Regions from separate parts of the Streptomyces sp. NPDC001732 genome, predicted to be linked through region 2. Evidence: riboswitches for the same ligand, from Rfam matches in the RefSeq annotation. Region 2 holds a riboswitch; the other holds the start of a gene.
What was found. A riboswitch is a leader RNA that binds a small molecule or an ion and turns the genes downstream of it on or off. The one in region 2 is predicted to bind glycine.

Region 1 (15,075 bases), on a different contig from region 2:
CAGCAGATACCCGACGACGATCACTTCCTCGACGACGGAGTTCTGGAGCGCGGACAGGATCAGGACCGGGAACTTCCACCACACGTCGGGCAGGGACTCCGGCACCACGGTCAGGTTGAACCCGGCGGCCCGCGCCCCCAGGTAGAAGGCGAGTCCGGCGCTCCCGATGCCTGCCGCGATCATCGCGCCGCGCCCCAGGTCCGACCACGGCCGGGTGCGGTCGAAGCCGATGGCCCGCAGGCCGGCTCCCTCTCTGAGCAGCAGGTGCGCGACCAGGGCGACAGGCACCAGGGCGGTCGCGATGCCGAAGAGTTGCCAGGCGAGATCCAGCCATGGGCGCCCCGGTGCGTACGACCCGTTGAGCGTCGCGGCCTGGTCCTTCAGAACCCCTGGCTTCGTCAGCGACCCGACAAAACTGATCAGGGCAGACACTCCGCTGGCACCCAACGAGAGGGCCAGCACAAGCACTGTCTCGGACCGCAGAGTTCGTCGCGGCACGGCCTCCCGGGGAAAAGAATCAGCCATAAGCCCCGTCTCCACCTGTACACCTGCCTTGAGTTGTGCATTCATGCCCCATCCCGTTCCCCGGCCGGTTAAGGTCTCGAATGCAGGTACGAAGATCATGCGCGACTGGCCGGGGGCGACCACCATGGGCGATGGTGTGGTCCCCCTTTTCCTTGTTCATCCTCAAGGAGGGGCACCACAGACATGGGACGTCACAGCTTGCCCGACGACCGTGCGAGGGGCGGAAGCGGGGACGGATCACCGCCCCGCCGTCGACGTACCGTCGTGATCGCGACCGTGCTCGTCCTCGCGGTGGCTGCGGGAACGGCGGTCGCCGCCCGGGGCGGTCTGCTGCCGTTCTCGGAATCCTGCGAGGACTCGGCCGTACGGCTGTCCATGGTGGCCTCGCCGGACATCGCTCCCGCCGTGCGTGCCCTCGCCGACCGGGCACGCACGGACGAGGTGCGGTCCGACGGACGCTGCCTGTACGTGACGGTGACCGCCCGGGACTCCTACAAGGTCGCCGAGGCCCTTTCCGGCGGCGCACGCACTCCGGACTACCAGATCTGGCTGCCCGACTCCGACCTCTGGCTCGACCGGGCCAAGGGTTCCGGTGACGGCGTCCCGACGACCCCGGGCGATTCCATCGCCTCCTCCCCCGTGACCATGGCCATGGTGCCGTCCGCGGCCAAGCGGCTGGGCTGGCCGAAGAAGCAGTACTCCTGGGCCGGACTGACGGCCGCGACCATGGAGTCGGCCGGGGTGGGCCTGGGCTCTGCCGACCCGGCGCGCAGCGCCACCGGGCTGCTCGCCCTCTCCAGCATCGGCACGTCCTCCGGGAAGCAGGGCGGTGACAGCGACACCCGGGTCGCGGCGACCGCCGAGCTGCTCGCCCGGCGCATGTCGGACAGCGACAGCCAGGTGCTGGAGACGCTGGCCCAGGACGGTTCGGGAACCGGAAAGGGCAAACCGGCCCGCAATCAGGCCCTGCTGCTCTCCGAACAGGCCGCGTTCGCCCACAACGCGGAGTCGGCCGACGACGCGAAGCTCGACCTCTTCTATCCCGAGGACGGCATCCCGCTCCTCAACTACCCGTACACCATGGTCGACGAGAGCCGGATGAGTACGGCCGAGGGCCGGGCGGCGCTGCGGTTCATGACGCTGCTGAACGAGCCGGCCTCGCAGGCCGTCCTGGCGAAGCACGGCTTCCGGAAGGTCGACGGAACGGCCGGGGAGTCGGTGGTCGCCCCGGCGGGCGGCCAAAAGCCCCAGCCGTACGCCACCGCGGCCACCACCCAGCCGACCGTCGAAGAGCTCCAGCGGACGCTCGGCATGTGGACGATCACGGTCCAGAGCGCACGGCTCACCACGGTCGTCGACGCCTCGGGATCGATGGCCACGATCGTGCCGGGGCGCAACCAGTCCCGGATGGACGTGACCAAGGCATCCCTGATCCAGGCCCTCGACCAGTTCACCCCGAACGACGAGATCGGGCTCTGGGAGTTCGCCACCACGCTCGACGGCGACAAGGACTACCGCAGGCTGATGCCGACCCGGCGGCTCGGCGCCCCGGCGAAGGGCGGCGGCACCCACCGGAAGAAGCTCTCCGAGGCCTTCGCCGCGCTGCAGCCCGTGCCGGGCGGGGCGACCGGTCTGTACGACACCATGCTGGCCGCCTACAAGGACGTCCAAGCGACCTATGTGAAGGGCAAGTTCAACGCCGTGGTGATCCTCACCGACGGATCGAACCAGGACGCCCGGTCCCTCTCCCGCAGCGCCCTGATCGCGGAGCTGAAGCGGATCGCCGATCCGGAGCGCCCGGTGCCGCTGCTCGCCATCGCGGTCGGTCCCGAGGCCGACCGCGAAGAGGTGAACGAGATAGCGAAGGTGACCGGCGGCGGGGGCTACCAGGTCACCGACCCGGCCGACATCCAGGCGGTGATCCTGCAGGCCATCATGACGGCCGGGCAGAACGGGCACGTCACCCAGGAGTAGTTCCGGACGCCCCGGGCCCGGCGCCGGACCACACCCCGGCCCGGGGCGCGGTACACCCTCCCCTTCCGCTCACCGTCGGACCCCGCCCTCGCACGGAACCGCCCCGGCACCGCAGCCCCGCACACACCGCACGGAACCGCCCTGTCACCGAAGGCCCGTGCACACATGCCGCGCGGGGCCGCTCCCTCCGTCGCCGGGGCCCGCACGGCAGGTCCGCCGCGTCGGGATCACGGCCTGGGGGCGCCCGTCGGCCAGCTGTGCACCGGCTCCCCGCCGTGCATCAGTTCGGCGTACCGCCGGGTGGTCGCGGCCAGCGCCGCATGCCGCCCGAGCCCGGCCTCCCGCGCCCTGTGGTAGGTGTCCGCCTGCCAGGACGCCCCGTTCACCCGTCGCCTGCAGCGCTCCTCGATGATTCCGAGGTAACGGTCGCGGTCCGCGGCCTCGATGTTCCAGGCGTCGAGTCCCGCCGCGGCCAGCGGCAGCAGTTCGTCCCGTACGAGCTTGACGACGGGCACCCGGCCCAGGCCGCCCGTACGGCCGGGACGCGGCCAGATCAGCTCCGCGTCGATGCCCCGGCGGCAGGCGGTGTCGAAGTTCTCCGCCGCCGCCTCGAACGGCATCCGGGTCCACACCGGGCGGGACTCCTCGGCCAGTGCCCGCACCAGCCCGTAGTACAGCGCCGTGTTGGCGATCACGTCGGCGACCGTGGGCCCGGCGGGCAGGACCCGGTTCTCCACCCGCAGATGGGGGACGCCGTCGGCCAGGCCGTACACCGGCCGGTTCCAGCGGTAGACGGTGCCGTTGTGGAGCACCAGCTCCTGCAGTCGCGGGACGCCGCCGTCGTCGAGGACCCTCAGCGGGTCCTCCTCGTCGCAGATCGGCAGCAGCGGCGGGAAGTAGCGCAGGTTCTCCTCGAAGAGCTCGTACGCCGAGCCGATCCACTGCTCGCCGAACCAGGTCCTGGGCCGCACGCCCTGGTTCCGGAGTTCGGGCGGGCGGGTGTCGGTGGCCTGCTGGAAGAGCGGCGGACGCGATTCCCGCCAGAGCTCCCTGCCGAACAGGAAGGGTGCGTTGGCACCCAGTGCCGTCTGTACCCCGGCGACGGCCTGGGCCGCGTTCCACACTGCCGCGAACCGCTCCGGCGTCACCTGCAGATGGAGCTGGACCGAGGTGCACGCGGCCTCGGGAGCGATCGACGCGGATGTGCAGGCCAGTTGCTCCACGCCCTGGATATCGAGCGAGAAAACCTCGCCCCGGGCGGCCACCATTTGATCGTTCAGCAACGTGTAGCGGTCCGCGTCCGAGAGGTTCGCCGCCACGAGGTCCGCCTGCCCCACCGTGGGCAGAATACCGATCATCATGATCCCTGCATCGACCTCGCCCGCCTTCCGATGGGCATATCCGAGACCGGCTCTGAGCTCTTCGGCCAACTGGTCGAAAACCCGCCCCTCCAGACGGTGCGGGGCTATGTTCACTTCCAAATTGAACATCCCGAGTTCCATCTGGAAATCGCGGCTCGCGATGCGCGGGAGCACCTCCCCATTCAGCATCTTCGGCATCCCGTCGGGGCCGGCGAGATTCAGCTCGATCTCCATGCCCATGAGGTTGCGGGGGCGGTCGAACCTCCGCTCCGCCAGAAGTCGCCCCAGCCCCTCCAGGCACTGATGAAGCTTCCTCCGGTACCTCTGCGGATCGGACAGGTCAAAGGCTCCGGACACGACCTTCTCCCCCATCGGAGCGTCCTTCCCTCAAGTGGGCGACCCACGGCCCAGGCCGCTCGCGTCACGATCGATAATGCCCAGACCGAGTGATCCATAACGCCTCTGCGAACGCCGCGGACACAGTAGTCTGAGCCCCGCGGCCCGCGGCACATTCCATGGGCATGGAGCGGCACACGGTATCCCTTCGAGGACGTGGTGAAAACGCCGACACGATTCGGCCGACCGCGCCCGGGGGAAAACACCAGGCGGCGACTGCGCGGCGGGCACGAAAACAGCAGAATCTCCGCATAATAAAGTCCTGATACCGCCTTGCCGGCAATAGCTGCGACGGCTAGTGGAATCACCGCGTGAACGCGTGTCGTATAAACTCCGCGGACGAGGCAGAGAGTTGACGCACCGGATCGGTCACCGGCCCCTCTGGCCCCGCACGCCGACAACGCCGTCTGCACCCGCCCACGCACCACCGTGTCTCCGAAGTGAGAGGCGACCCATCATGCCGCTGCATGTTCCCCCGGCTCCCGCGCCCGCTCTGCGCAGCGTCCTCGCGGCACTCGGTTCACCCACCGCCGTCCGCGAGGCCCGCACGCCCGCCCTCCGGTCCGCCCAGGGCCCGCTGAGTCCCGAACTCCCGCTTCCCGTCCATGTGCTGGACCGGATCGGACCGGGCGGCATCGCGCCCGCCACCAGGCTCGCCGCGTGGCGCTTCCTGATCCGCGGCCCGGAGCAGGCCGTCGCCGCGGCGGACACCATCCTCACCGCGGACGGCTGGACCTTCTCGCACTTCTTCGAGGGGCCCTACATCGCCTCGACCGAACTCGCCCTGCACCAGGCCGAGACGGTGACGTCGCACTACCAGCCGCGGCTGCTGTCCATTCCGGAGCTCTACATGCTGGCGCTGTGGCTGCACGGCGACGCCGAGGCCGATGCCGCCGGCGGCGCTCTCGCCCCCGGGGACCTCCTGGTTCCGCTGGCCCCCGCCCCGCCGGGCATCGCGGCGCACCGCCCGCACCGGGTCGCCGATCTGCTCCGGGTGATGACCCTGCGCATCACCCGGCCCGGCCCCGGCCCCCTGCTCGGATCGCCCGCCTGAGGACGGCCGCGCCCCTCAGCACCTCGTGCCCCGCCCCGGCCGGCGGGGCACAGTGCTGCGGAGGGGGCGCACTCCCGCCCGTCCGGACTAGCCCGCTCAGGCCACCCCGAACCACCCGAAGGGACAGTGCAGTTGCAGTGAACCGTCCTCCCGGGTGACGCGTCCTCCGAGTAAGAAGAAGTGCTGCTGCGAAATCCCTGCGGAAAGACGCCCGTGGGGCAACACTGGGAGCGGACCGATCGAGACGGGGGCGGCCATGAACAGCTCAGCCAGTCGCAGGACACTCACCACCACGCAGCGAAAGAACCCAGCCATGTGCCAGCATCAGCCACCATGCCCGACCGCCGACTCAGCCGACCGGGAAGCCGCCCGCCTGACGGCTCACCACCCGGAACAGGGCTGGAGTCTGCTGTGCAACGGTGTCCTGCTCTTCGAGGACACCGGTGAGCTGCTCCCGGACGGGCAGATCATCGCTCCGCACCGCCCGCTGGAGGCCGACCGGGTGGCGAAGGCCGCCTGACCGCGGGCGGTACGAACAACGGGGGCCGGCCCGGAGAAACCTCCGAACCGGCCCCGACGCGCGTCCGCGTCACTCCCCCGCACCCACGGCTCAGCTGTCGTACTCGTCCAGCGGCGGGCAGGAGCAGACGAGGTTGCGGTCACCGAAGGCGCCGTCGATCCGGCGCACCGGCGGCCAGTACTTGTCGGCGGCCGAGACCCCGGCCGGGAAGACCGCTGTCTCCCGGCTGTAGCCGTGCTTCCACTCCCCGCCCAGCATCGCCGCGGTGTGCGGGGCGTTGCGCAGCGGGTTGTCGTCCGCGCTCCACTCGCCCGAAGCCACCTTCTCGACCTCGCCGCGAATGGCGATCATCGTGTCGCAGAACCGGTCGAGCTCCGCGAGGTTCTCGCTCTCGGTCGGCTCGATCATCAGCGTCCCGGCGACGGGGAACGACATGGTCGGCGAGTGGAAGCCGTAGTCGATCAGGCGCTTGGCGATGTCGTCGACGCTGACGCCGGTGGCCTTGGAGATCGGCCGCAGGTCCACGATGCACTCGTGCGCGACGAGTCCGGCCGGGCCGTTGTACAGGATCGGGTAGTGCGGCTCCAGCCGCTTGGCGATGTAGTTGGCGGCGAGCACGGCGACCTGCGTCGCGCGCTTGAGGCCCTCCCCGCCCATCAGGCGGACGTACGCCCAGGAGATGGGGAGGATGCCGGCCGAGCCCCACGGGGCGGCCGAGATCGGCCCGACGCCGGTCTCGGGACCCGCCGCGGGCTGGAGCGGGTGGTTCGGCAGGTACGGGGCGAGGTGCGCGCGCACACCGACCGGGCCGACCCCGGGGCCGCCGCCGCCGTGCGGGATGCAGAAGGTCTTGTGCAGGTTGAGGTGCGAGACGTCGCCGCCGAACCGTCCCGGCCTGGCGAGACCGACCAGGGCGTTGAGGTTGGCACCGTCGACGTACACCTGGCCGCCGGCGTCGTGCACCTCGGCGCAGATGTCGGCGACGTGCTCCTCGAACACACCGTGCGTCGACGGGTACGTGATCATGAGCACGGCGAGTTCCTCGCGGTGCTTCTCGATCTTGGCGCGGAGGTCCTCGATGTCGACCTCGCCGTCGTCGGCGGTCTTGACCACGACGACCTTCATGCCGGCCATCACGGCGCTGGCGGCGTTGGTGCCGTGCGCGGAGGACGGGATGAGGCAGACGGTCCGCTGCTCGTCGCCGTTGGCCCGGTGGTACGCCCGTACGGCCAGGAGACCGGCGAACTCGCCCTGCGAGCCCGCGTTCGGCTGGATGGAGACCGCGTCGTAGCCGGTGACCTCGGCGAGGCGCTCCTCCAGCTCACGGATGAGGGTGAGGAAGCCCTGCGCCTGCTCGGCCGGAGCGAAGGGGTGCAGCGCGCCGAACTCGGGCCAGGTGATCGGCTCCATCTCGGTGGTCGCGTTCAGCTTCATGGTGCAGGAGCCGAGCGGGATCATGCCGCGGTCCAGCGCATAGTCCCGGTCGGCGAGCCGGCGCAGGTAGCGGAGCATCGCGGTCTCGGAACGGTGCTGGTGGAAGACCGGGTGGGTGAGGATCTCGTCGGTGCGCAGCAGCCCCTCGGGCAGCGCGTCGGCGACGGTGGTGTCCAGCGCCTCGATGTCCCCGTCGACGCCGAAGGCGGCCCAGACGGCGGTGATCTGCGTACGGGTGGTGGTCTCGTCGCAGGCGAGGGAGACCAGGTCGGCGTCGACGAGCCGCAGGTTGACCCCTCGCTCGCGGGCGCTCTCGACGACCTCCGCGGCCCGGCCCGGGACGCGCACGGTGAGGGTGTCGAAGTGGGCGCCGGTCACGACGTCGACACCGGCGGCGCGCAGCCCCTCGGCCAGGATCGTCGCGTAGCGGTGGGTGCGCCGGGCGATCGTGCGCAGCCCGTCCGGGCCGTGGTAGACGGCGTACATCCCGGCCATGACGGCGAGCAGCACCTGCGCGGTGCAGATGTTGCTGGTGGCCTTCTCGCGGCGGATGTGCTGCTCGCGGGTCTGCAGGGCCAGCCGGTAGGCCTTGTTGCCGTCCGCGTCGACGGAGACGCCGACGAGGCGGCCGGGCAGGCTGCGGGCGAACTTCTCGCGCACTGCCATGAACCCGGCGTGCGGTCCGCCGAAGCCCATCGGCACGCCGAAGCGCTGCGTCGTGCCGACCGCGATGTCCGCGCCCAGGTCGCCCGGCGAGGTGAGCAGGGTCAGGGCCAGCAAGTCGGCGGCGACGGTGACGATCGCGCCGAGCTCGTGGGCCCGCTCTATGAGGGGGCGGACGTCCCGGACGGTTCCGGAGGCACCCGGGTACTGCACCAGCACGCCGAAGACACCGCGCTCGGCGATCTCCGCCGGGATGCCGTCGGACAGGTCGGCGACGACGACCTCGACGCCGGTCGGCTCGGCGCGGGTCTCGATGACCGCGATCGTCTGCGGCAGGGCGTCGGCGTCGACCAGGAAGACGCCGTCCTTCACCTTGCCGACGCGCCGGGAGAGCGCCATGGCCTCGGCGGCCGCGGTGCCCTCGTCGAGCAGGGAGGCGCCCGAGGTGGGCAGCCCGGTCAGCTCGGCGACCATCGTCTGGAAGTTGAGGAGCGCCTCCAGGCGGCCCTGGGAGATCTCCGGCTGGTACGGCGTGTAGGCCGTGTACCAGGCGGGGTTCTCCATGACGTTGCGCAGGATCACCGGCGGGGTGAAGGTGCCGTAGTAGCCGAGCCCGATCATCGGGGTCAGCACCTGGTTGCGGTCCGCGAGGGAACGCAGTTCGGCGAGGACCTCGGCCTCGGTGCGCGCGGCCGGGAGCCGGAGTGCCTCGGTGCTCTTGATGACGTCGGGCACCGCGGCCGCGGTGAGCTCGTCCAGCGAGCCGTACCCGACCTGGGCGAGCATCTTCGACTGCGCCTCGGCATCGGGGCCGATGTGCCGCTGTTCGAACGGAATGCCCTGCTCCAGCTGGGAGAGCGGGGTGCGACGGGGGGTCATGGTGGAGGCCTCCTGGTCTGTCACGACCTGCGAGGGGCACCTCGGCGCGGGTGCCCGGACGGCCTCCCCCTCTGTCATCTCAACCTGAGAGCTTCACCGGCATGCTTTGCGGCGTGCCGACTTTCACCGTCGGTGAGGAAGGGAACCGCTCCGGCACCCGGCCGCACGGAACCCGCCCTGCTTTCCAGAGTGACCTCGTCCGTGCGGTACGGGGGCCTGAGAGATTCCGGGGAGGATTTGCTCCTTCGGCGCCTTCGGATCGGTTCCGGAGGACTCTCCCGCACGGGGTCAGCGGCCGCCACCAGCCTACCAGCGGGGTTCGTGGCCGAACCCTCGAGTGGCCGACCCCCCGGATCTGCCCTTTTGTAGTGCTTGTGGAGTAGCCGCGACCAATGGGAGGGATCGTGCAGACCGACATCGATCCGCGCAGCCTGATCGGCCGCAAGGCATTCGACCGCAAGGGCACCAAGATCGGAACCGTGGACGAGGTGTACCTCGACGACGCGACCGGGGTACCCGAATGGGCGGCCGTACGCACCGGACTCTTCAGCCGGGACGCCTTCGTCCCGCTGGAACCCAGCGAATTCGTGGACGACACGCTCCGCGTTCCCTTCGACCGTGCGCTGATCAAGGACGCACCCGACTTCGGCGTCGGCCGCCATCTCTCGCCGGATCAGGAACTCCAGCTCTACCGGCACTACGGTCTGGACTCACCGCCCGAGGGGGTCGGCCCCGACAGGGACTTCGGCAGGCTGGCGGGCCAGGAGGAGTAGTCCGCCGGTTCGCGCACCAGCGGGAGCGGATCGGCCGACCGCAGCGCCATGTCGTCGATCCGGAACGTACGCACCCGGCCGGGCGCCGAATCGGGCTCCTCGAACCGCACCGTCACCCGGCCGATGCCACTGCCCTGCACCCAGCCGTGGCCGTAGGTGTCGTGGCGCACGTCGTGTCCGGCGGGCCAGTGCCGCGCGGCCGGGTCCTCGGGGGTTTCCGGGGGCTCGTGCCGCGGGCCGTCCGCCGGTCCGCCCCGGTCGTCCTCCGCCGTCGCCGCCTCCCCGGCCGCGGCCCCGTCGTCGGCGGCCCGTCGGCCTGTGGCCTGTTCACCGGCGGCCTGGGCGAAGAGGTCCTCCTGCGTGTAGTCGGCAAGCCCCGTGACGCCCACTCCGAGCAGCCGGACGCCCCCGGTGGTGTCCACGGCCTCCAGGAGCCGTGCGGCGGCCTCACGGACCACCGTGGGGTCGTCCGTGGGCCCGCGCAGCGTCTCGGACCGCGTGAGAGTCGAGAAGTCGTACCGGCGCACCTTGAGGACCACCGTCCGCCCGGACCGCCCGGCGCCCCGCAACCGCTGGACGCACCGGTCGGCCAGCCGCTCCACCTCTGTCCTGACCCGTACCCGATCGTGCAGGTCGACGTCGAAGGTGTCCTCGACCGACACCGATTTCGCGTCGCGCTCCGCGACCACGGGCCGGTCGTCGTGGCCGAACGCCATGCGGTGGAGCGAGCCGCCGTGCGCCTTGCCCAGCAGCCGGACCAGCTCGGCCTCCCCCGCCGTGACCAGGTCGTCCACCGTCGTCATCCCGGCACGGCGCAGATGGTCCGCCGTGGCGGGGCCGACGCCGGGCAGGATCCGCACCGGCATGGGCGCGAGCAGCTCCCGCTCCGTACCCGGCTCGATGACCCGCAGCCCGTCCGGCTTGGCCTCCTCCGAGGCGATCTTGGCCAGCATCTTGGAACCGGCGAGCCCGACCGAGCCGGTGAGCCCGGTGACCGCTCTGATGGCGGTGCGCAGCTGCTCACCGATCTTCCGCGCCGAAGCCGTGTCGTCGGCCGTCCCGCCGGCCTCCAGGTCGACGAACGCCTCGTCCAGGCTGAGGGGCTCCACCAGCGGGGAGAGCCGCGCGAGCAGCTCCATCACCTGGTTGCTGACCGTCCGGTACAGCTGGAAGCGGGGCACCAGATAGGCCGCGTTGGGGGCCAGCCGCCGCGCCTGCGCGGTCGGCATCGCCGAGTGCACCCCGAAGCGCCGCGCCTCGTACGAGGCGGTCGCCACGACCCCTCGGGGCCCCAGCCCGCCCACCACGACCGGTTTGCCGCGCAGGCTCGGCTTCGCCGCCTGCTCCACGGAGGCGTAGAAGGCATCCATGTCCAGATGCAGGATGGTGGGAGCGGTTCTCACATCAACCGATGCTGCACCACGGCACTGACAATCGGCGGGGCCGGGGCCTCGGCGGGGTCAGCCGGCGCGGTTGCGCCGCCGTGCGAGCTCGTCTGTGGGGTTGTTGCCGATCAGCGTCTCACCGGTGTCCACCCGCTCGCCGTGCAGCTGTGACAGGGCGACGTCGACGTCCTGCCAGACCACGCCCACCGCGATGCCGAAGACGCCCTGGCCGCCCCGGAGGAGGTCGACGACCTCGTCGGGCGAGGAGCATTCGTAGACCGTGGCCCCGTCGCTCATCAGGGTCATCCGCTCCAGGTCCTGGAATCCGCGGGCCCGCAGGTGCTGCACCGTGGTGCGGATGTTCTGCAGGGCGACGCCCGTGTCCAGGAAACGCTTCACGATCTTCAGCAGGACGACGTCCCGGAAGCTGTAGAGCCGCTGTGTGCCGGAGCCGTACGCCGGGCGCACACTCGGTTCCACCAGCCCCGTGCGCGCCCAGTAGTCGAGCTGCCGGTAGGTGATGCCCGCTGCCGCGCAGGCCGTGGGCCCGCGGTACCCGATGCCGTCGGCCGATGCCACGCCGCCCCCTGCCACCACAGCCGATTGAACCGGCTGCACGATGGTGTGGTCGGCTGTACTCCCCTGCTGCAGATACGGCCCACCGGCTGCCGTACCGTCGCCGCTGCTTCTCACGCCGACCTCCGTCCTTGACCTGCCATCTCGAAGGTAGGCAGTCACTCGGGGTGCGTCAACGATCGCCACACTCGGCACGCCGAGTGATAATCACCCCGAGGGTGGTTTCCCGTGCCTCGCGAGCGGGAAAGGCTTGCCGAATGCGCTGAGGGCGCCCCCGCGGAACGGTCACTGGCTGTTGGTACCGAAATCCTCCGGAGAGATCTGATCGAGGAACTCGCGGAACTTCTCCACCTCGTCCTCCTGCTCGTCCGGGATGGCGATGCCCGCGTCGTCGAGCACGCCGTCACTGCCGTAGATCGGCGTTCCGGTACGCAGCGCGAGCGCTATGGCGTCGGACGGCCGCGCGCTCACCTCGACACCACTGGCGAACACCAGCTCCGCGTAGAAGACCCCTTCCCGCAGGTCCGTGATGCGGACCTCGGTGAGCTCCTGGCCGACGGCCTCGAGCACGTCCTTGAAGAGATCATGGGTCAGCGGCCTGGCCGGAGCCATGCCCTGCTGGGCGAAGGCGATCGCAGTCGCCTCACCAGGACCGATCCAAATGGGGAGGTACCGGTCGCCTCCCACTTCACGCAGGAGCACGATCGGTTGGTTGGAGGGCATTTCCACCCGGACACCCACAACGTCGAGCTCGTTCACACAGCAACCCTAGGACGTGCTCGGCAGGTTTGGGTAGTCGGGCACCCCCGTGATCAGTGCAGCCGGATCCCCAGAGCGGTCTGGACAAGCGCCGAATGAAGCCGCACGGACAGCTCCGCCAGCTCCTTCGTGGTGGCCTCCGCATGTGCTCTGGTCTGCGGATTCCGGTGCCTGCGCAGGGGCGCGACCACCTGCTCGATGAGTCCCGCCTCGCGATCCGCGGCCGCCCGCATGGCACGCAGGTGGCGCGGTTCCAGACCGAATCTGCCCAGATCCGCCACAAGCTTGGCCACCGTGACCATCTCGGCGTCGTAACCGCCTTCCGCCGTCGGAGCGACCAGGCCGTACGACTCCCACTCCTCGAGCTCGCTCTCGCCGACCTCGGCGGCCGCGAGCAGTTCGGCACGGCCGATACGGGCCGCGGTCGTCCGCCCTGGTTCCGCCTGTCGTCCGCCGGCGGCGAGCTCCCGCACACCGCCCGCGGACGGCAGGGCGGACTGCTCGCCGCGGGCGAGGGCGTCGAGATGCTCGCGGATGACCTTCAGCGGGAGGTAGTGGTCCCGCTGCATGCGCAGCACCTGGGCCAGGCGTTCCACGTCGGCGCTGCGGAACTTTCGATAACCGGAAGGGGTCCGCTGCGGCTCGACGAGCCCTTCGGCCTCCAGGAAGCGAATCTTGGAGATCGTGACCTCGGGGAACTCGTCCCGCAGGCGCAGGAGCACCGTGCCGATGCTCATCGGGCGGTCGTCGGCGGTGGCGGTGCCGTGACCGGCACCGCCCGTCGGTGTTCTCAGCATGGACCTTCCCTGGCGGGTCAGATGCCGCGCTGGCTCGCATAGAAGACCAGCCGGTACTTGCCGATCTGCACTTCGTCGCCGTTGGACAGCGCCACGGAGTCGATGCGCTCCCGGTTGACGTAGGTGCCGTTCAGACTGCCCACGTCCCCGACCGTGAAGCTGCCGTCGGGGCTTCTGCGGAACTCCACGTGCCGACGCGACACCGTCACGTCGTCGAGGAAGATGTCGCTCTGCGGGTGGCGGCCGGCCGTGGTCAGCTCACCGTCCAGCAGGAAGCGACTGCCGGAGTTCGGCCCGCGACGCACCACCAGGAGCGCCGAACCGACCGGAAGGGCGTCCACGGCGGCCTGCGCCTCGGGCGAGAGGGAGGGCACCGCAGTCTGCCCGGTGACCTCCGCCTCGTACGCCTCGAGACCGGAAATGGAAATGGTCGAGGTCGTCTCCGAGGCACGCTCGGGAACCCCGCCCCTCAGCGGCGCACCGCAGTTGGAGCAGAACCGACTGTCCTCGGCATTGCGATGCCCGCACCTCGTGCAGACCGGCATGGACGAGCCCTCCTGCCTGGGGGTGAACCCTCCACCCGTACCTGAGGTCGACGGTTCTCCGAAACCTATGCGGCCGGGACCGGCAGGGTCAACAGACGACGCGCCGGAAGCTCCCGAATTGTCACTGCCCGGACCCGCCACCTCATCACGGAAGAGCGGGCGTTCCGTGCCCTGCTCATCCACCTGGCCATGGCGCGGTGCGCGATGGCGGGCGGCCTCGTCGCGAGCGCTCTTGCCGAACAACTTCCCAAACAACTTCACGGGCGATTCCCCTTGACCGAAATAGACCCGCCCGTGGGGCAGGACGAACCCTGAATGAACACACCTGCCGACCCGGACATCTTCACAACGTCCGTATCCACTCGACAGTTTCCACCACGCGCCACCAATACGATGCGGCGACCCCCCGCAACCTCGTGCCTGTCTCCTCCGGCCCCTTCACGCCGCGGACTCACGGTGACGACGACCGAGCGTAGTCAGGCTGCTTCGCCGGTCGCAAGGCGTCCACCACGATGTCGTCGGCCCGCGCGACCTGCACGGTGGCCTGCTCCTTCTCCAGCGTCTGCACGACGCCGCCCGGAATGTTCAGCGCAGGCTCCAGATCCTGGGGCTTGCCGATCACCTCGAAGACGTACGGCGCGGTGATCTTGCGGTCGTCAACCCTGACGTTGCCGCCGTCACCGGAGAAGTACGTGTTGGCCACCACGCGCACCCCGTTGACCTGGATCGCCTCGGCGCCCGCGGCACGCAGCTCCTGGAGCGCGTCGAGCAGCATGTCCGCCTTGACCCCGTTCCCCGGGTCGTGGACGGTGAGCGTGATGCCGGGGCCGTGGGCCGCCACGGTGCCCGCGAGGACACCGAGTTGCCGTTCCTTCTCCACCGTCTGCTTGCGCGCCTCCTCGGCCTGGTCGGAGCTGTTCTCCAGCTCCGTGCGCTGGGCGTCCAGCCGCTGTTTCTCGTCCTCCAGGCGCTGTGTGCGGTCGTCCAGCTCGTCGAGGATCCGGACCAGGTCCTCCTGGCGGGCTCCTCGCAGAGCGCTGTTGTCACTGTTGGACCGCACCTGGATGGCGAGCCCGAGGCCGAGCCCGAACAGCAGCATCGCGACGATGAGTTGGGCCCGTGTCACCCGAGGTGGCCACAGTCCGGCGATCAGCCGCTGGCGCCCGGTGATCTCCTGGGCGGGGCCGGCCTGCCGCTCGCTCGCGCTTTCCTTGCTCTCCTCGTCCCCGGGAAGTCCGCCGTCGGGGAGTTCTTCGTTGCTCATCGGCCTCAGGCCCTGAAGACGTGCCGGCGGATGGCCGCGGCGTTGGAGAAGATCCGGATCCCGAGCACGACCACCACACCGGTGGACAGCTGCGCTCCGACGCCCAGCTTGTCGCCCAGGAACACGATCAGGGCAGCCACCACGACGTTCGACAGGAACGACACGACGAA
Region 2 (15,075 bases):
GCAGACCTCCGTGGCCTTCCAGCACCGGGTGTGGAAACGGCAGCCGCTGGGCGGTGAGATCGGCGACGGCACGTCGCCCTTGAGCAGGATGCGCTCGCTCTTGGCCGACCGCCGCTTGGGGTCCGGGATCGGAACCGCCGAGAGCAGCGCCTTGGTGTACGGGTGCATCGGCGCCTTGTAGAGCGACTCGCGGTCGGCCAGCTCCACGACCTTGCCGAGGTACATCACCGCGATCCGGTCCGAGACGTGCCGGACGACCGACAGGTCGTGGGCGATGATCACGTACGTGAGGCCCAGCTCGCGCTGGAGGTCGTCGAGCAGGTTCACCACCTGGGCCTGGATCGAGACGTCCAGCGCCGAGACCGGCTCGTCCGCCACGACCAGCTTCGGCTTGAGCGCGAGCGCGCGGGCGATCCCGATGCGCTGGCGCTGGCCGCCGGAGAACTCGTGCGGGTAGCGGTTGTAGTGCTCGGGGTTGAGGCCCACCACCTCCAGCAGCCGCTGCACCTCCTTCTTGACGCCGCCCTCGGGCGTGACGCCCTGGAGCTTGAAGGGGGCACCCACGATCGTGCCGATCGTGTGCCGGGGGTTCAGCGAGGAGTACGGGTCCTGGAAGATCATCTGCATGTCCCGGCGCATCGGGCGCATGCCGCTGACACCGAGGTGCGTGATGTCCCTCCCCTCGAACTCGATCTTCCCCGCGGTGGGTTCGAGCAGCCGGGTGATCAGCCGCCCCATCGTCGACTTGCCGCAGCCGGACTCACCGACGACGCCCAGGGTCTCGCCCGAGTGCACCTCGAAGTCGATCCCGTCGACGGCCTTCACGGCACCGGTGGTGCGCTGCAGCATCCCCTTCTTGAGGGGGAAGTGCTTCTGCAGGCCGGTCACCTTGAGCAGCACCTCGCGGGAGGCGGCGTCCCCGGCCGGCGTCCCCTCCCCGGCAGACCTCTGCGCCGGAACGTCCACGCCCTTGTCCTCGCTCGTCACGGCCTTTTCCTCGCTCACAGCTTGGGCGCAATCTCTTCGGTCCAGATACGCTCCCGCTGCTCCTGCGACATGTGGCAGGCCGCCCAGTGCCGGCTGCCGACCTCCTGCAGCTCGGGCCGTACGGTGCGGGTGACGTCGTCCTTGGGCACGTCCGCGTACGGGCAGCGCGGGTTGAAGGCGCAGCCCGACGGGATGTTGATGAGCGACGGCGGGGAACCCTTGACCGGGATGAGCCGGTCGGTCTGGTCTCGGTCGAGGCGCGGCATCGAGCCCAGCAGACCCCAGGTGTAGGGGTGCCGGGGCTCGTAGAACACCTTCTCGGCCGGTCCGCGCTCGACGCAGCGCCCGCCGTACATCACGAGGATGTCGTCGGCGAGCTCGGCCACGACGCCCAGGTCGTGGGTGATGATGATGACGGCGGAGCCGAACTCCTTCTGCAGGTCCCGGATCAGGTCGAGGATCTGCGCCTGGACGGTCACGTCCAGTGCGGTCGTCGGCTCGTCGGCGATCAGCAGCTCGGGGTTGTTGACCAGCGACATGGCGATCATCGCGCGCTGGCGCATGCCGCCGGAGAACTCGTGCGGGTAGCTGTCGACGCGCTTGTCGGGCTGCGGGATGCCGACCCGGTCGAGCATCTCCACCGCCCGCTTGCGGGCGGTCTTCTTGTCCACGTCGTGATGGACCCGGTACGCCTCCACGATCTGCTTGCCGATCGTGTAGTACGGGTGCAACGCGGACAGCGGGTCCTGGAAGATCATGGCCATGTCGCGGCCGCGCAGCTTGCGCACCTCGTCGGGGTCGGCCGTCAGCAGTTCCCTGCCGTCCAGCCAGATCTCGCCGGAGACCTGCGCCTTGCGCTTGCCGTACTGGCCGGCGGTGTGCAGGCCCATGATGCCCAGCGAGGTGACGGACTTCCCGGAGCCGGACTCCCCGACGATGCCGAGGGTCTTGCCCTTCTCCAGCTGGAAGCTGAGCCCGTCGACGGACTTGACCAGTCCGTCGTCGGTCGGGAAGTGCACCTTGAGGTCGCGCACTTCGAGGAAGGCGGAGGGAGCGGGCGATCCGGTCCGGGTGGGTTCGCCCAGCGCGGCACCGCTCTTGTGCAGTTCGGTCATCCCAGCCTCACTCGCGGGTCGATGACGGCGTACAGAATGTCGACGAGGAGGTTGGCGACGGCGATCGCGAGAGCCGCGAACAGGGTGACGCCGAGGATCACCGGCAGGTCCTTGTTGCTGATGGCCTGGACCGCCGCGAGCCCGAGCCCCGGCAGGTTGAACGTGGACTCGGTGAGGACGGCGCCACCGAGGAGCACGCCGATGTCGAGGCCGAAGACGGTGAGGATCGGCGTCATCGCGGAACGCAGCGCGTGCCGGGTGATGACGGTGCCCTCGCCCAGGCCCTTGGCGCGGGCGGTGCGGATGTAGTCCTCGCCGAGCACTTCGAGCATGGTGGCCCTGGTGAGGCGGGCGTACATCGCGGCGTTCAGGAACGCGAGCACGATCCACGGCAGGATCAGGGTCTGGAACCAGGTGCCGATGCTGTCGTCCGTGGAGAGGTTGTCGGCGATCTTCACCCAGCCGAAGTTGTGCACGAACAGGCCCATCGCGACCATGCCGGTGAAGAAGATCGGCAGCGAGACGCCGGCCAGGGCCGTGGTCATCGCGGCGCGGTCCCAGATGGTGCCGCGGCGGAGCGCGGACACCACACCGGTGGCGACGCCACCGAGGAGCCACAGGACACAGGCACCGGCGGCGAGGCCCCCGGTGACGGGCAGGGCGTCCTTGAGGGTGGTCCAGACCGGGACCTCCGTGCGGAAGGAGTACCCGAAGCAGGGCGCGGCGCAGTGGGTGACGTCGGCACCGTTCGCGTAGTCGCGTCCCATCGGGATGCCCTTGACGAAGTCCCAGAACTGGACGAGAAGGGGCTCGTCGAGACCCAGTTTGACCCGGATGCCCTGGAGCTGCTCGACACCCGTGGCCTTGCCGGCGAAGAGGACTGCTACGTCCTGGCCCGCCCACTTGGGCAGCATGAAGAAGATGGTGAAGGTCGCGAGCAGTACGACGAGCACCATGATGACTACGGCGAACAGGCGCCGGATGAGATAAGCAAGCACTGTGTGCGGCCCGACGGTGGCCGGGAACCCCTTGTGGGGGCTCCCGGCCACCGCCCCGGCCATCACCTGCCCTTCGGACTGGCGGGTTTCGGCGGCAGTGGAACAGTCAACCGGGTTGACTGCAAATGCTGTTGGCTACAGCGATTACTTGACGACGCCGAGCGAGACGTAGTCGTAGCGGCCGTTGTAGGCGTCGGACATGTAGGCGTTCGTCAGACGGCTGCCGCGCCAGGTGATGTTCTTCTCGTAGATGAAGGGCATCCAGTCGGCCTGGTCGAGGATCCGCTTGTCGAGCTCCTTGTAGATCTCACCGGCCTTGACCGGGTCGGTCTCCGCGATCGCCTTGTCGAACAGCCCGTCGATCTTCGGGTCGTTCAGCTGCGACTCGTTGTAGTTGCCGGTGTCCGCGAGGAAGCGGCTGTCCCACAGCGGCTGGCCGAAGCCCTGGCCGGACGGGAAGTCCGGGCCCCAGCCGCTCATCGTCATGCCGTAGCCGCGCTTCTTCACGACGGACGGCGAGCCGGTGATGCTGGACGCCTCGGCGCCGTCGATCGGGTCGACCTCGACCTTGATGCCGACCTTGCCGAGCTGCTCCTGGAGCGCCTCGGCGGTGTCGACCTCACCCGGGTTGTTGTTGCGGGCGGTGAGCTTGGTGGTGAAGCCGTTCGGCTGGCCGCACTGCTTCAGCTCGTCCTTGGCCTTGGCCAGGTCCGGCTTGCCCTTGCGGGCGAGGACGCCGTACGGGTCGTAGTCGCTGTGGCCCTTGATGGAGACCGGCAGGGTGCTGTTGGCGATCGCGCCACCGGCGATCTCGCCACCGCGGGTCTGCTGGAGACCGGCGAAGTCCGTGGCGTAGAAGACGGCCTTGCGGCAGTGGACGTCGTCGAACGGCTTGGCCGTGTGGACGAGCGCCACGTAGCGGACGAAGGACGTCTGCATGTTGTCGACGCTGTCCCGGTGCTTCTGGACGGCGGTGACGCGGCCGGACTGGGTCATGCCGGTGCCGTTGAGGTCGACGTCGTAGTCGCCCTCCATCAGCTTCTTGTCGTTCTCCTCCAGGTTGGCGGAGATCGTGACGGTGATCTTGTCCGGGAGCGCGGCACGAACCGGGTCCGAGGACTTCTGCCACTTGTCGTTGCGGACGAGCACGATGTTCTTGCCCGGCTTGTACGTCTCGAACTTGTACGGGCCGTTGGAGAACGGGCGCTGGGTGTACTTCGCGCCGGTGTCCTTGTCCGCCTTCACGGGCGAGCCGGACGGCATGGCGAGGAACTGCTCGAAGTCACCGTTGGGCTTGGGCAGCTTGAAGATGATGGTGTTGTCGTCCGGGGTCTCGATCGCCTTGAGGCCGAGCTTGTCCGGGGACTTGTCCTTGTAGGGGCCCTTGTACTCGCCCTTGGGGTCCAGCGTCTGCATCAGGTACTGCGGGCCACCGGTGATGGTGTCCGTCGCCCAGATGCGCTCGATGCCGTACTTGACGTCCTTGGAGGTCAGCTTGGAGCCGTCCTCCCAGGTCAGACCGTCACGCAGCTTGTACGTGTAGGTCTTGCCGCCGTCCGAGATCTCACCGGGACCGGTGGCGAGGTCGCCGACCAGCTTGGTGGACGCCTGACCCGGCTTGGCGTCGTAGGTGACCAGCTGGCGGGTGTAGAAGCGCATGAAGTCCCAGGCCATGCCGTAGTAGGCACGCTGGGGGTCGGCGGAGTCGAGGTCCTGCTTGCCGACGAACTTGAGCGTTCCGCCCTTCTTGGTGGACGGGTTGGCGACCTTGTTGAACGCCGCGTTGAAGCCGGCGCCCTTCGACTTGCCGCCGCTCTCGCCGTCGTCGCCGCCGCCGCACGCCGTGGTGGTCATCAGCGCCGCGACCACGAGGGCCGCACCAGCGGTGAGCCGTCGTTTCGAGGTAACTGTGGACATTTTCTCGCAACCTCCGAGATCGCGGTCCCAGGCCGTTGCTTGCCGGAGAACCATGGGAAAAGCCACCTGACGATGCGGCAGGGGCAAGTCGTGGGTTATCGGGTCCCCTTGGGGTCCAGGGCGTCGCGCAGCCCGTCCCCGAAGAGGTTGAAGGCCAGCACGGTGATGAAGATCGTCACACCGGGGAAGACCATGAACATCGGGTCGTGCTCGTACGTCTCCAGGGCATCCCGCAGCATTCCGCCCCAGGAGGCGGTGGGCGGCCGGACACCGGCACCGAGGAAGCTGAGCGCCGCTTCGGTGAGGATGTTGGTGGGAATCATGAGCGTCGCGTAGACGGTGATCGGCGCCACCAGGTTGGGCAGCAGTTCGCGGAAGAGGATGTGCACCCGCCCCCCGCCGAGGCTGCGCGCCGCTTCGACGTACTCGCGTTCGCGCAGCGAGAGCGTCTGGCCCCGGACGATGCGTCCCACGTACGGCCAGCCGAAGAAGCCGATGACGGCGACGAGGACGGCGATGCGCACGCCGCTGCCGGTCAGCCCGAGCAGGTCGTCGGGGAGGACCGAGACCAGGGAGATGATGAAGAGGAGCTGCGGGAAGGACAGCAGCACGTCCATGACCCGGCTGATCGCCGCGTCCACCCAGCCGCCGAAGTAACCGGCGATGATCCCGAAGAGCGTGCCGAGGGCGACGGCGACCAGGGCCGCCAGGAACGCCACGAGCAGCGAGATCCGGGCGCCGTAGACGATCCGGCTGAAGACGTCGCGCCCCTTGTTGGGCTCGACGCCGAACAGGAAGTCGCCGCTCACCCCGCCGAGACTGCCCATCGGGAGGTTGGTCAGCGGGTCGAGCTTCTCCTGGTGGAACTCGTTCGGCGGATGTCCGAGCAGGCTCACGATCAGCGGCGCGAAGACCGCCACCACGACCAGGAGGAGCACGGTGATTCCGCCCGCCAGCGCGACCTTGTCCTGCTTCAGGCGGTTCCAGGCGATCTGCTTGAGGGACCGTCCCTCGACCTTCTTCGCCCCGGAGTCGACTGCGGGACCGTCGGCCGCGATCGGATCCGCTTCCGTGGTCGGCTCGTGCAGTGGTGCCGTCATCGTGGCAAGGACCCCTCTCAACCGGCGGTGGCCGGGCCGAACCTGGCCGCTGTGGCGGCGCGATCAGTCAGTCGTACGCAGAGGCGGCAAGACGCCCTTGCTGCGGGAGTCTTCATTGCCGTCACTACAGGTAGCCAGACCGACAGGCGAATGGATGCCTAACCGTGATGCGGTCTGGGGTGTTCCGTTATCCGGACGGATGTGAACGCCCGCCGAACACGGGCCAGTTGAACCAGAACGGGGCATGCGGGCGAATTGGCGCAGCTATCGTCACCAGCCATGTCCAGACATGACCAGCGGGTCAAATACCGGACATGCAGGGCGATATGGCACGGGAAGTCACGAACTCGCCCGCACATCCCGGTGATTGAGTACACATGGTTACATCACGGGAATATCGGGCGCATGGGGAGGGGTGCGGCGACTGCCTGTCGAACCGGAAAACACGGACCGGGTCAGGGCGGCGAGCTGGCCGGGCAGGACCACGGGCGGGCCGGGTCGGGAACCACGGGTGGAAGCCAGGGCCGGGTCAGGGACCCAGGGCCGGGGCCGGGCCAAGGACCGCGGTCAGGGACCAGGGCCGCGGGCGCGCGGGGTCACGGGCTCGCGGCGGGCGGGGTCAGTAGGCGCGCTGGGGCGGGTAGCCGTAGCCCGCGGCGGGGGCGGCCGGAGCGTGGGCCTCGCGGTCGTAGAACGGCCGGGCGTTGGCGCGCAGCCACATCGCGACCGGGTCGTACTCGTCGGACATCGCGACGGTGGAGACGGGCAGGCCGTCCGGGACCGCGGCGATCGACTGCTGCATCATCGCGCGCACCGCGTCGACCGAGGGGCGGCTGGTGTCGTAGAGGTCGAGGCCGATGGCGAGGTACGGGACGCCGAGCGCGGGCTGCACCCAGGCGCGGCGCAGCGAGCGGATCGCGGAGGTGTGGTGGGCGTTCTGCGCGAGCTGGGCGTAGAACTGCGGGATCTCGATGGCCGGCTCGGTGAGCCGGAGCGGGCCCGCGGGCATCCGGTCGAGGCCGGTGGCGATGCGGCGCAGGTCCAGCCAGGGGATGCCGACACCGCCGCCCGGGGAGTGCGGGTTGAGCCAGATGCCCCAGCGGTCCGGGAAGAGGGCGCGGGCGATGTCGAGGCCGGTGACCACCTCGTGGGCGCGGTTCCAGCCACTGACCGAGAGCTCCTGCGCGGAGGTCACACAGGGGGCGTAGCCGAGGCCGTCGACCTCCATGTTCCCGTACTGCGCGTCGGGCGAGCCCGGTGCACCGTGCCACAGGAGCATCCAGACCCGGTCGTTCGCGAGGGCCTGCAGCAGCGCCTCGTACGCGTCGTAGCGACCGGGCGTCACTTGGCGCAGCATGTGCTCGACCTGCCCAGCCGCCGCGGTGCCTGACGCACTCACCTGGTCCCGCCCCTCTTCGACTCCACTGTGTCGGCCCACCGAGCCCCGGGCACACGGGCATGGCACGGTGCCGGGGCACCAGCCATGAAACCAGCTTATGCGCCGGTCCTGACACCGGCTTGACACCACGGACCGGAGCCGGACGGTCCGGTCCGGGGCCGCCGGCCCGTGCCGCGACGGGCGCTACCGGTCCGTCCGCTGGTAGAACGGCCGGATCTTCTCCCGCATCCAGTCGCCCACCGGATCCTGTGCCACGTCGAGCAGGACGAGATTGACCGGCCAGGGTACCTCGACCCGGCCGAGGGCACGGCCGAGGGCGTCCATCGGGGCGTTGCGGCCCGCGCCGTCCCAGGTGGAGAACTCGACGCCGATGAACAGGACGGGGTCCTCGCCCTCGATGCTGGCCAGGGCCCGGCGCGCGGTGAGCACGACGCCGCTCTCCTCGAACTCGCCGGCCGCCGCGGCGAGGAAGTCGACGGGCTCCTCCTGCCAGTCCGGCTCGTACAGCCGGACCCTGCCGCCGCTGGCCGGGCCGTCCAGCGGGGTGCGTCCGGCCCGGCAGAGCTCTGCCACGGCGGGCGGCGGCAGCGGCATCCCGACCGCACCGCCCGGGTTCACGGCGATGCCGAGCTGCGGGGGCAGTCCGCGGGCGAAGTCGCGGGCGGGCGCGACGGTGAAGGACATGTGGGCGCCGGCGCAGGCGAGGAACTGCTGCTCGGAGCTGAACACGGGGACGTACGGAGCGCCGTCGATCTCCACCGTCGGCAGGTCGAGGGCCGGGGAGTCGGGTCCGCCGCCGTTGGGCAGGGGCACCCAGACCTGGTTGCGACCGAGCACCTCGACGAGCCGTCCGCCCGCCTCCGGGCTGCCCACCGAGGCCATCAGCACCTCTTCGAGCTCGTTGGCCGGCCATCCGCCCTGCGGATGGGACTGGACCTGCGCCGGAATGTCCACTGCTTCCCCTTCTTGCCCGAGCCTTCCGGCAGAAGGTTAACGCCCGCCGCCGCGACCGCCCCGCCCTCTCGAACGCCCGGCCGACCGGCCGTCCGGCCCGACGGCGCCCGCCCCCGCCTCCTCGGCTCTCCCGGCCGCCCCGCCCCCGCCCTCTCGGCTCCCCCGGCCTCTCCGGCTCCCTCGCCCGCTCAGCTCCCGGGCTCCATGAACCCGATCCGGTCCAGCCTTCCCGCCGCCTCCCGGTCCAGCAGCACCGCCGAGGCGCAGCCGGGCGGCAGCAGGCCGGCCTCGGCGGCCCGCAGCAGCCGGCCCACGGCTCTGCGGTGCCGGGCGAACGCGTAGCCGGACACCCCGCGTCCGCGCTCCCGCTGGCCCTCCTTCGCCGTCTGCGGCGTGACGTCGAGCAGCACGAGGTGCAGGCCGCGGCCCCGGCGCCGGGCGTCCCGGGCCAGCCAGCCGCGCACCCACGACTGGGTCCCGCAGTCGTGGACGACGACGGACTCCCCCGAGCGCAGCACCCGTCGCAGTCCCCAGTAGTGGGCGGCGCGGACGAGCGGACGGTAGAGGGCGTACGGGAATAAGCGGGGCACCCTCCGCGCCCAGCGGTCGCGGGTGTCCTGCGAGTCGATCGTGTGCGCCGCCGTCACCGCCCGCCGGATGAGCGTCGACTTGCCGCTGCCCGGCAGCCCGGAGACCACCACCACGTCGCCCGGCGCGAAGTCCAGGGCACGCGGGCCGCGCCCCGCCCGCTCCCGCAGGTCCCGCACGACGGGCGCGCACGGGCCGAGCACCTCCCTGGCCGGGGCCCCCGGCTGTGCGGGCATCGCTCCGTGCGCGAGGCCCGCGGTCGTCGCGTATCGCCGCAACGTCATCACCCTCCCCCTGTACGGGTCACCCCACGTATGCCCCTGAAGTGTAAAGAAAAGGTAATGCGGCACAACTGTCCCCGCCGTCGAATCCTGTGAGGGGACCGACGCCCCACTCCGGCCCGATGCGTGCGATGATGACCCGGCCAACTGCATAAAGGCCGTTTGAATCCGCGCGGGAGAGTTCCGGCCACCGCGTGTGCCGGGCGCCGAAGGAGCAAGTTCCTCCCTTGAATCTCTCAGGCCCCGTACCGCGCGGGTGAGGCAGATCTGAAAAGCGGGCCGTTCTGCGGCTCCACCCAAGGTGCAAGCCGACCCCTTTCAGGGGCTCCCGGCGAACCTCTCAGGTTCCGATGACAGATGGGGAGGGATCGTCCTCGTCGTCATGCCCCGGGAGTCACATCCATGAGCACCGCCCCCCGTCTCACCGCCCTCGACGCCCTGCACCGCTCGCTGGGTGCGACCATGACCGATTTCGCGGGCTGGGACATGCCCCTGCGCTACGGCAGCGAACGCGACGAGCACAACGCGGTCCGCACCCGGGCCGGTCTCTTCGACCTGTCGCACATGGGCGAGATCACCGTCACCGGCCCCGGGGCCGCGGCCTTCCTGAACTTCGCGCTGGTCGGCAACATCGGCACCGTCGCCACGGGCCGCGCCCGCTACACGATGATCTGCGCCGAGGACGGCGGCATCCTGGACGACCTGATCGTCTACCGGCTCGGCGAGACCGAGTACCTGGTGGTCGCCAACGCCGGCAACGCCCAGATCGTGCTGGACGCGCTGACCGAGCGGGCCGAGGGCTTCGACGCCCAGGTGCGCGACGACCGCGACGCGTACGCGCTGCTCGCCGTCCAGGGTCCGGAGTCCCCCGCCATCCTGGCCTCCGTCACCGATGCCGACCTGGACAACCTGAAGTACTACGCCGGTCTGCCCGGCACCGTCGCCGGTGTCCCCGCACTGATCGCCCGTACCGGCTACACCGGCGAGGACGGCTTCGAACTGTTCGTCGCCCCCGAGCACGCCGAGCAGCTGTGGCGGGCGCTGACCGAGGCCGGCGCCTCGCACGGCCTGGTCCCGTGCGGGCTGTCCTGCCGCGACACGCTGCGCCTGGAGGCCGGCATGCCGCTGTACGGGCACGAGCTGACCACGGCGCTGACCCCGTTCGACGCCGGTCTCGGCCGGGTCGTGAAGTTCGAGAAGGAGGGCGACTTCGTCGGCCGCAAGGCCCTCGAGGCCGCCGCCGAGCGCGCCGAGACCGCCCCGCCGCGCAAGCTGGTCGGGCTGATCGCCGAGGGCCGCCGGGTGCCGCGCGCGGGCTATCCCGTCGTCGCCGACGGCCAGGTGGTCGGCGAGGTCACCTCGGGCGCCCCGTCGCCCACCCTCGGCAAGCCGATCGCCATCGCGTACGTGGACGCCGCGCACGCCACTCCCGGCACCACTGGCGTCGGAGTGGACATCCGGGGCGCCCACGAGCCGTACGAGGTCGTGGCGCTGCCGTTCTACAAGCGCCAGAAGTGACGCCCGCACCTCCCGAAAAGTGACGCATTCGCGTCTCACGCCTTAAGACCACCGTTCATCAGCACTCCCCCGCGTACAGGAGAATTCAGGTCATGAGCAACCCCCAGCAGCTGCGTTACAGCAAGGAGCACGAGTGGCTGTCGGCCGTCGAGGACGGTGTGGCCACGATCGGCATCACCGAGTTCGCCGCCAACGCGCTCGGCGACGTCGTCTACGCCCAGCTCCCCGCGGTCGGTGACACGGTGACCGCGGGCGAGACCTGCGGCGAGCTGGAGTCGACCAAGTCGGTCAGCGACCTGTACTCGCCGGTGACCGGTGAGGTCACCGAGGCGAACCAGGACGTCGTGGACGACCCGTCGCTGGTGAACTCCGCCCCCTTCGAGGGCGGCTGGCTGTTCAAGGTGCGCGTCGCGGCGGAGCCGGAGGACCTGCTCTCCGCCGACGAGTACACCGAGTTCTCCGGCAACTAAGAGACCCCAAGGGACCATCTGATGTCGCTTCTCAACTCCTCCCTCCACGAGCTGGACCCGGACGTCGCCGCCGCCGTCGACGCCGAGCTCCACCGACAGCAGTCCACCCTCGAGATGATCGCCTCGGAGAACTTCGCTCCGGTCGCGGTCATGGAGGCCCAGGGCTCCGTCCTCACCAACAAGTACGCCGAGGGCTACCCCGGCCGCCGCTACTACGGCGGCTGCGAGCACGTCGACGTCGTCGAGCAGATCGCCATCGACCGGATCAAGGCGCTGTTCGGCGCGGAGGCGGCGAACGTCCAGCCGCACTCCGGTGCGCAGGCCAACGCCGCCGCGATGTTCGCGCTGCTGAAGCCGGGCGACACGATCATGGGCCTGAACCTGGCCCACGGTGGTCACCTGACCCACGGCATGAAGATCAACTTCTCCGGCAAGCTCTACAACGTGGTCCCGTACCACGTCGACGAGACCGGCGTCGTGGACATGGCCGAGGTCGAGCGGCTGGCCAAGGAGTCCAAGCCGAAGCTGATCGTCGCCGGCTGGTCCGCGTACCCCCGTCAGCTGGACTTCGCCGCGTTCCGCCGGATCGCGGACGAGGTCGGCGCGTACCTGATGGTCGACATGGCGCACTTCGCCGGCCTGGTGGCCGCGGGGCTGCACCCCAACCCGGTGCCGCACGCCCACGTCGTCACCACCACCACGCACAAGACCCTCGGCGGTCCGCGCGGTGGCGTCATCCTGTCCACGCAGGAGCTCGCCAAGAAGATCAACTCCGCGGTCTTCCCCGGCCAGCAGGGCGGCCCGCTGGAGCACGTGATCGCCGCCAAGGCGGTCTCCTTCAAGGTCGCGGCGTCCGAGGAGTTCAAGGAGCGCCAGCAGCGCACCCTGGAGGGCGCCCGCATCCTCGCCGAGCGTCTGGTGCAGCCGGACGTCACCGAGGTGGGCGTCTCCGTGCTGTCCGGCGGCACGGACGTGCACCTGGTCCTCGTCGACCTGCGCGACTCCGAGCTGGACGGCCAGCAGGCCGAGGACCGCCTGCACGAGCTCGGCATCACCGTCAACCGGAACGCCATCCCGAACGACCCGCGGCCCCCGATGGTCACCTCGGGTCTGCGGATCGGCACGCCGGCCCTGGCCACCCGCGGTTTCGGGGCCGAGGACTTCACCGAGGTCGCGGAGATCATCGCCGCCGCGCTCAAGCCGTCCTACGACGCGGACGCGCTGAAGGCCCGCGTCGTCGCGCTGGCCGAGAAGTTCCCGCTGTACCCCGGCCTGAAGTAGTCCGGACAGGTTCTGGTAACACACCGGGACGGGGCATCGCGCACACTGAACTGTGAGCGCGGTGCCCCGCCCCATGCCCCGCCCTCCGGGCCGCCCGGCCCGTAACCGCACCACCCGGCAGACAACGACGTCTACCAACCCTGAGGAGTCACCCGTGGCCATCTCGGTCTTCGACCTGTTCTCGATCGGCATCGGCCCGTCCAGCTCCCATACGGTCGGCCCGATGCGCGCCGCCCGCATGTTCGCGCGCCGGCTGAAGAACGACGGCCTGATCGCCCACACCGTCTCGATACGGGCCGAGCTCTACGGTTCGCTCGGGGCGACCGGGCACGGCCACGGCACCCCCAAGGCCGTCCTGCTCGGCCTGGAGGGCGAGTCGCCCCGCACCGTGGACGTGGAGAGTGCCGACGAGCGGGTGGAACACATCCGCGCCACCGGCCGGATCAACCTCCTCGGCATGCACGAGATCGACTTCGACGCCGACGAGCAGCTGGTCCTGCACCGCCGCAAGGCCCTGCCGTACCACGCCAACGGCATGACGGTCGCCGCCTTCGGCCACGACGGCGAGACCCTGCTGCACAAGACGTACTACTCGGTCGGCGGCGGCTTCGTCGTCGACGAGGACGCGGTGGGCGAGGACCGGATCGTGCTCGACGACACCGTCCTGAAGCACCCCTTCCGCACCGGTGACGAGCTGCTGCGGCTCTCCCGGGACACCGGCCTGTCCATCTCCTCGCTGATGCTGGAGAACGAGAAGGCCTGGCGCACCGAGGACGAGATCCGCGCGGGTCTGCTGGACATCTGGCGCGTCATGCAGGCCTGCGTCTCGCGCGGCATGTCCCGCGAGGGCATCCTGCCCGGCGGCCTCAAGGTCCGCCGCCGCGCCTCGACCACCGCCCGCCAGCTGCGCGCCGAGGGCGACCCGCAGGCCCACGCGATGGAGTGGATCACCCTCTACGCGATGGCGGTCAACGAGGAGAACGCGGCGGGCGGCCGGGTCGTCACCGCGCCGACCAACGGCGCCGCGGGCATCATCCCGGCGGTGCTGCACTACTACATGAACTTCGCGGCCGGCGGCGCCACCGAGGCGGAGAAGGAGGACGGTGTCGTCCGCTTCCTCCTCGCCGCCGGAGCCATCGGCATGCTCTTCAAGGAGAACGCCTCGATCTCCGGCGCCGAGGTCGGCTGCCAGGGCGAGGTCGGCTCCGCCTGCTCCATGGCCGCGGGCGCCCTCGCCGAGGTCCTCGGCGGCACCCCCGAGCAGGTCGAGAACGCCGCCGAGATCGGCATGGAGCACAACCTCGGCCTGACCTGCGACCCGGTCGGCGGTCTCGTCCAGATCCCCTGCATCGAGCGCAACGGCATGGCCGCGGTCAAGGCCGTCACGGCGGCGAAGATGGCGCTGCGCGGCGACGGCAGCCACAAGGTCTCCCTCGACAAGGTCATCAAGACCATGAAGGAGACGGGCGCGGACATGAGCGTGAAGTACAAGGAGACCGCCCGGGGCGGGCTCGCGGTGAACATCATCGAGTGCTGAACGGCCGCTCCCGGCCGGGGGCCTGCCACGGGGGGCGGGGCCGACCGCGCCGCCCCTCCGCCCGCATCACCCCGGCCCCGCCGCCTCAGCGCAGGTGCACCGGCAGCGATTCGATGCCGTAGACGATCGACAGCTTGCGGAAGGACAGGTCCTGCGGCGGGACGGCGAGCCTCATTTCGGGGAACCGCCGCACCAGGGCCGGATAGGCCGCGCGCAGTTCCATGCGGGCCAGTTCGGCGCCCACACAGCGGTGGATGCCGTGGCCGAAGGCGAGGTGGCTCGCGGAGGGGACCCGGTCCAGGTCGAAGCGCCCGTCGTCCTCGACGTACGACGCGTCGCGGTTGGCGCCGCTCAGCGAGCAGAGCACCATGTCCCCCCGGGGAATGGTCACGCCGCCTATCTCCATGTCCCGGCGGGCGAACCGGGGGAAGGCTATCTGCACGGCGGACAGGTAGCGCAGCGCCTCCTCGACGAAGGGTGCGGTCACGGCGTCGTCCGTCCGTATTCGGTCGAAGACGTCCCGGTCCCGGAGCAGTACGAGGGAGCCGAGGGCGATCGTGCTGGCGGTCGTCTCGAACCCGCCGGTGAGCACCCCGTCGGCGAGGCCCGCGAGTTCCTCGTCGTCGACGCTGTCACCGTGCTCCCGCACGATCATGCCGAGCAGGCCGTCGCCCGGGTTCTTCCGCTGCGCCTCGACGACGCCCCTGAAGTACTCCAGCGACTCCGACATCGCGCCGAACGGAGCGGTCGTCCCGCCGAAGAGGTCGAACCGGTCCATGGCCAGTTTCTGGAAGTCGTGACGGTCCTCGTACGGCACACCGAGCAGTTCGCAGATCGTGAGGGAGGGGATCGGCAGCGCGAACCCCTGCACCAGGTCGACCGGGCCGCTCGCGGCCTCCATCGCGTCCAGGCGCTCCTCGATGATGGCGT

Region 1: another riboswitch for glycine. It lies ahead of gcvP (aminomethyl-transferring glycine dehydrogenase); the one in region 2 lies ahead of gcvT (glycine cleavage system aminomethyltransferase GcvT).

The regions. Positions count from the first base shown of each region.
Region 1 covers NZ_JBSFFY010000057.1:4,590-19,664, reverse strand. Annotated here, with positions in the region: gene ACWCXX_RS32710 (CPBP family intramembrane glutamic endopeptidase) at 1-525, opposite strand, end outside; gene ACWCXX_RS32705 (substrate-binding and VWA domain-containing protein) at 709-2,499, shown strand; gene ACWCXX_RS32700 (glutamate-cysteine ligase family protein) at 2,727-4,232, opposite strand; gene ACWCXX_RS32695 (hypothetical protein) at 4,714-5,310, shown strand; gene ACWCXX_RS32690 (DUF5999 family protein) at 5,624-5,830, shown strand; gene gcvP (aminomethyl-transferring glycine dehydrogenase) at 5,921-8,806, opposite strand; glycine riboswitch at 8,868-9,000, opposite strand; glycine riboswitch at 9,001-9,097, opposite strand; gene ACWCXX_RS32680 (PRC-barrel domain-containing protein) at 9,199-9,579, shown strand; gene ACWCXX_RS32675 (DNA polymerase IV) at 9,504-10,982, opposite strand; gene ACWCXX_RS32670 (MerR family transcriptional regulator) at 11,040-11,657, opposite strand; gene ACWCXX_RS32665 (bifunctional nuclease family protein) at 11,826-12,299, opposite strand; gene ftsR (transcriptional regulator FtsR) at 12,353-13,096, opposite strand; gene ACWCXX_RS32655 (FHA domain-containing protein) at 13,114-14,031, opposite strand; gene ACWCXX_RS32650 (DUF881 domain-containing protein) at 14,093-14,905, opposite strand; gene ACWCXX_RS32645 (small basic family protein) at 14,911-15,075, opposite strand, start outside.
Region 2 covers NZ_JBSFFY010000024.1:96,958-112,032, forward strand. Annotated here, with positions in the region: gene ACWCXX_RS22965 (ABC transporter ATP-binding protein) at 1-966, opposite strand, end outside; gene ACWCXX_RS22970 (ABC transporter ATP-binding protein) at 1,002-2,102, opposite strand; gene ACWCXX_RS22975 (ABC transporter permease) at 2,099-3,100, opposite strand; gene ACWCXX_RS22980 (ABC transporter substrate-binding protein) at 3,245-5,017, opposite strand; gene ACWCXX_RS22985 (ABC transporter permease) at 5,113-6,117, opposite strand; gene ACWCXX_RS22990 (enhanced serine sensitivity protein SseB C-terminal domain-containing protein) at 6,737-7,516, opposite strand; gene ACWCXX_RS22995 (enhanced serine sensitivity protein SseB) at 7,700-8,470, opposite strand; gene ACWCXX_RS23000 (AAA family ATPase) at 8,659-9,342, opposite strand; glycine riboswitch at 9,503-9,600, shown strand; gene gcvT (glycine cleavage system aminomethyltransferase GcvT) at 9,742-10,857, shown strand; gene gcvH (glycine cleavage system protein GcvH) at 10,950-11,327, shown strand; gene glyA (serine hydroxymethyltransferase) at 11,349-12,608, shown strand; gene ACWCXX_RS23020 (L-serine ammonia-lyase) at 12,763-14,145, shown strand; gene ACWCXX_RS23025 (cytochrome P450) at 14,231-15,075, opposite strand, start outside.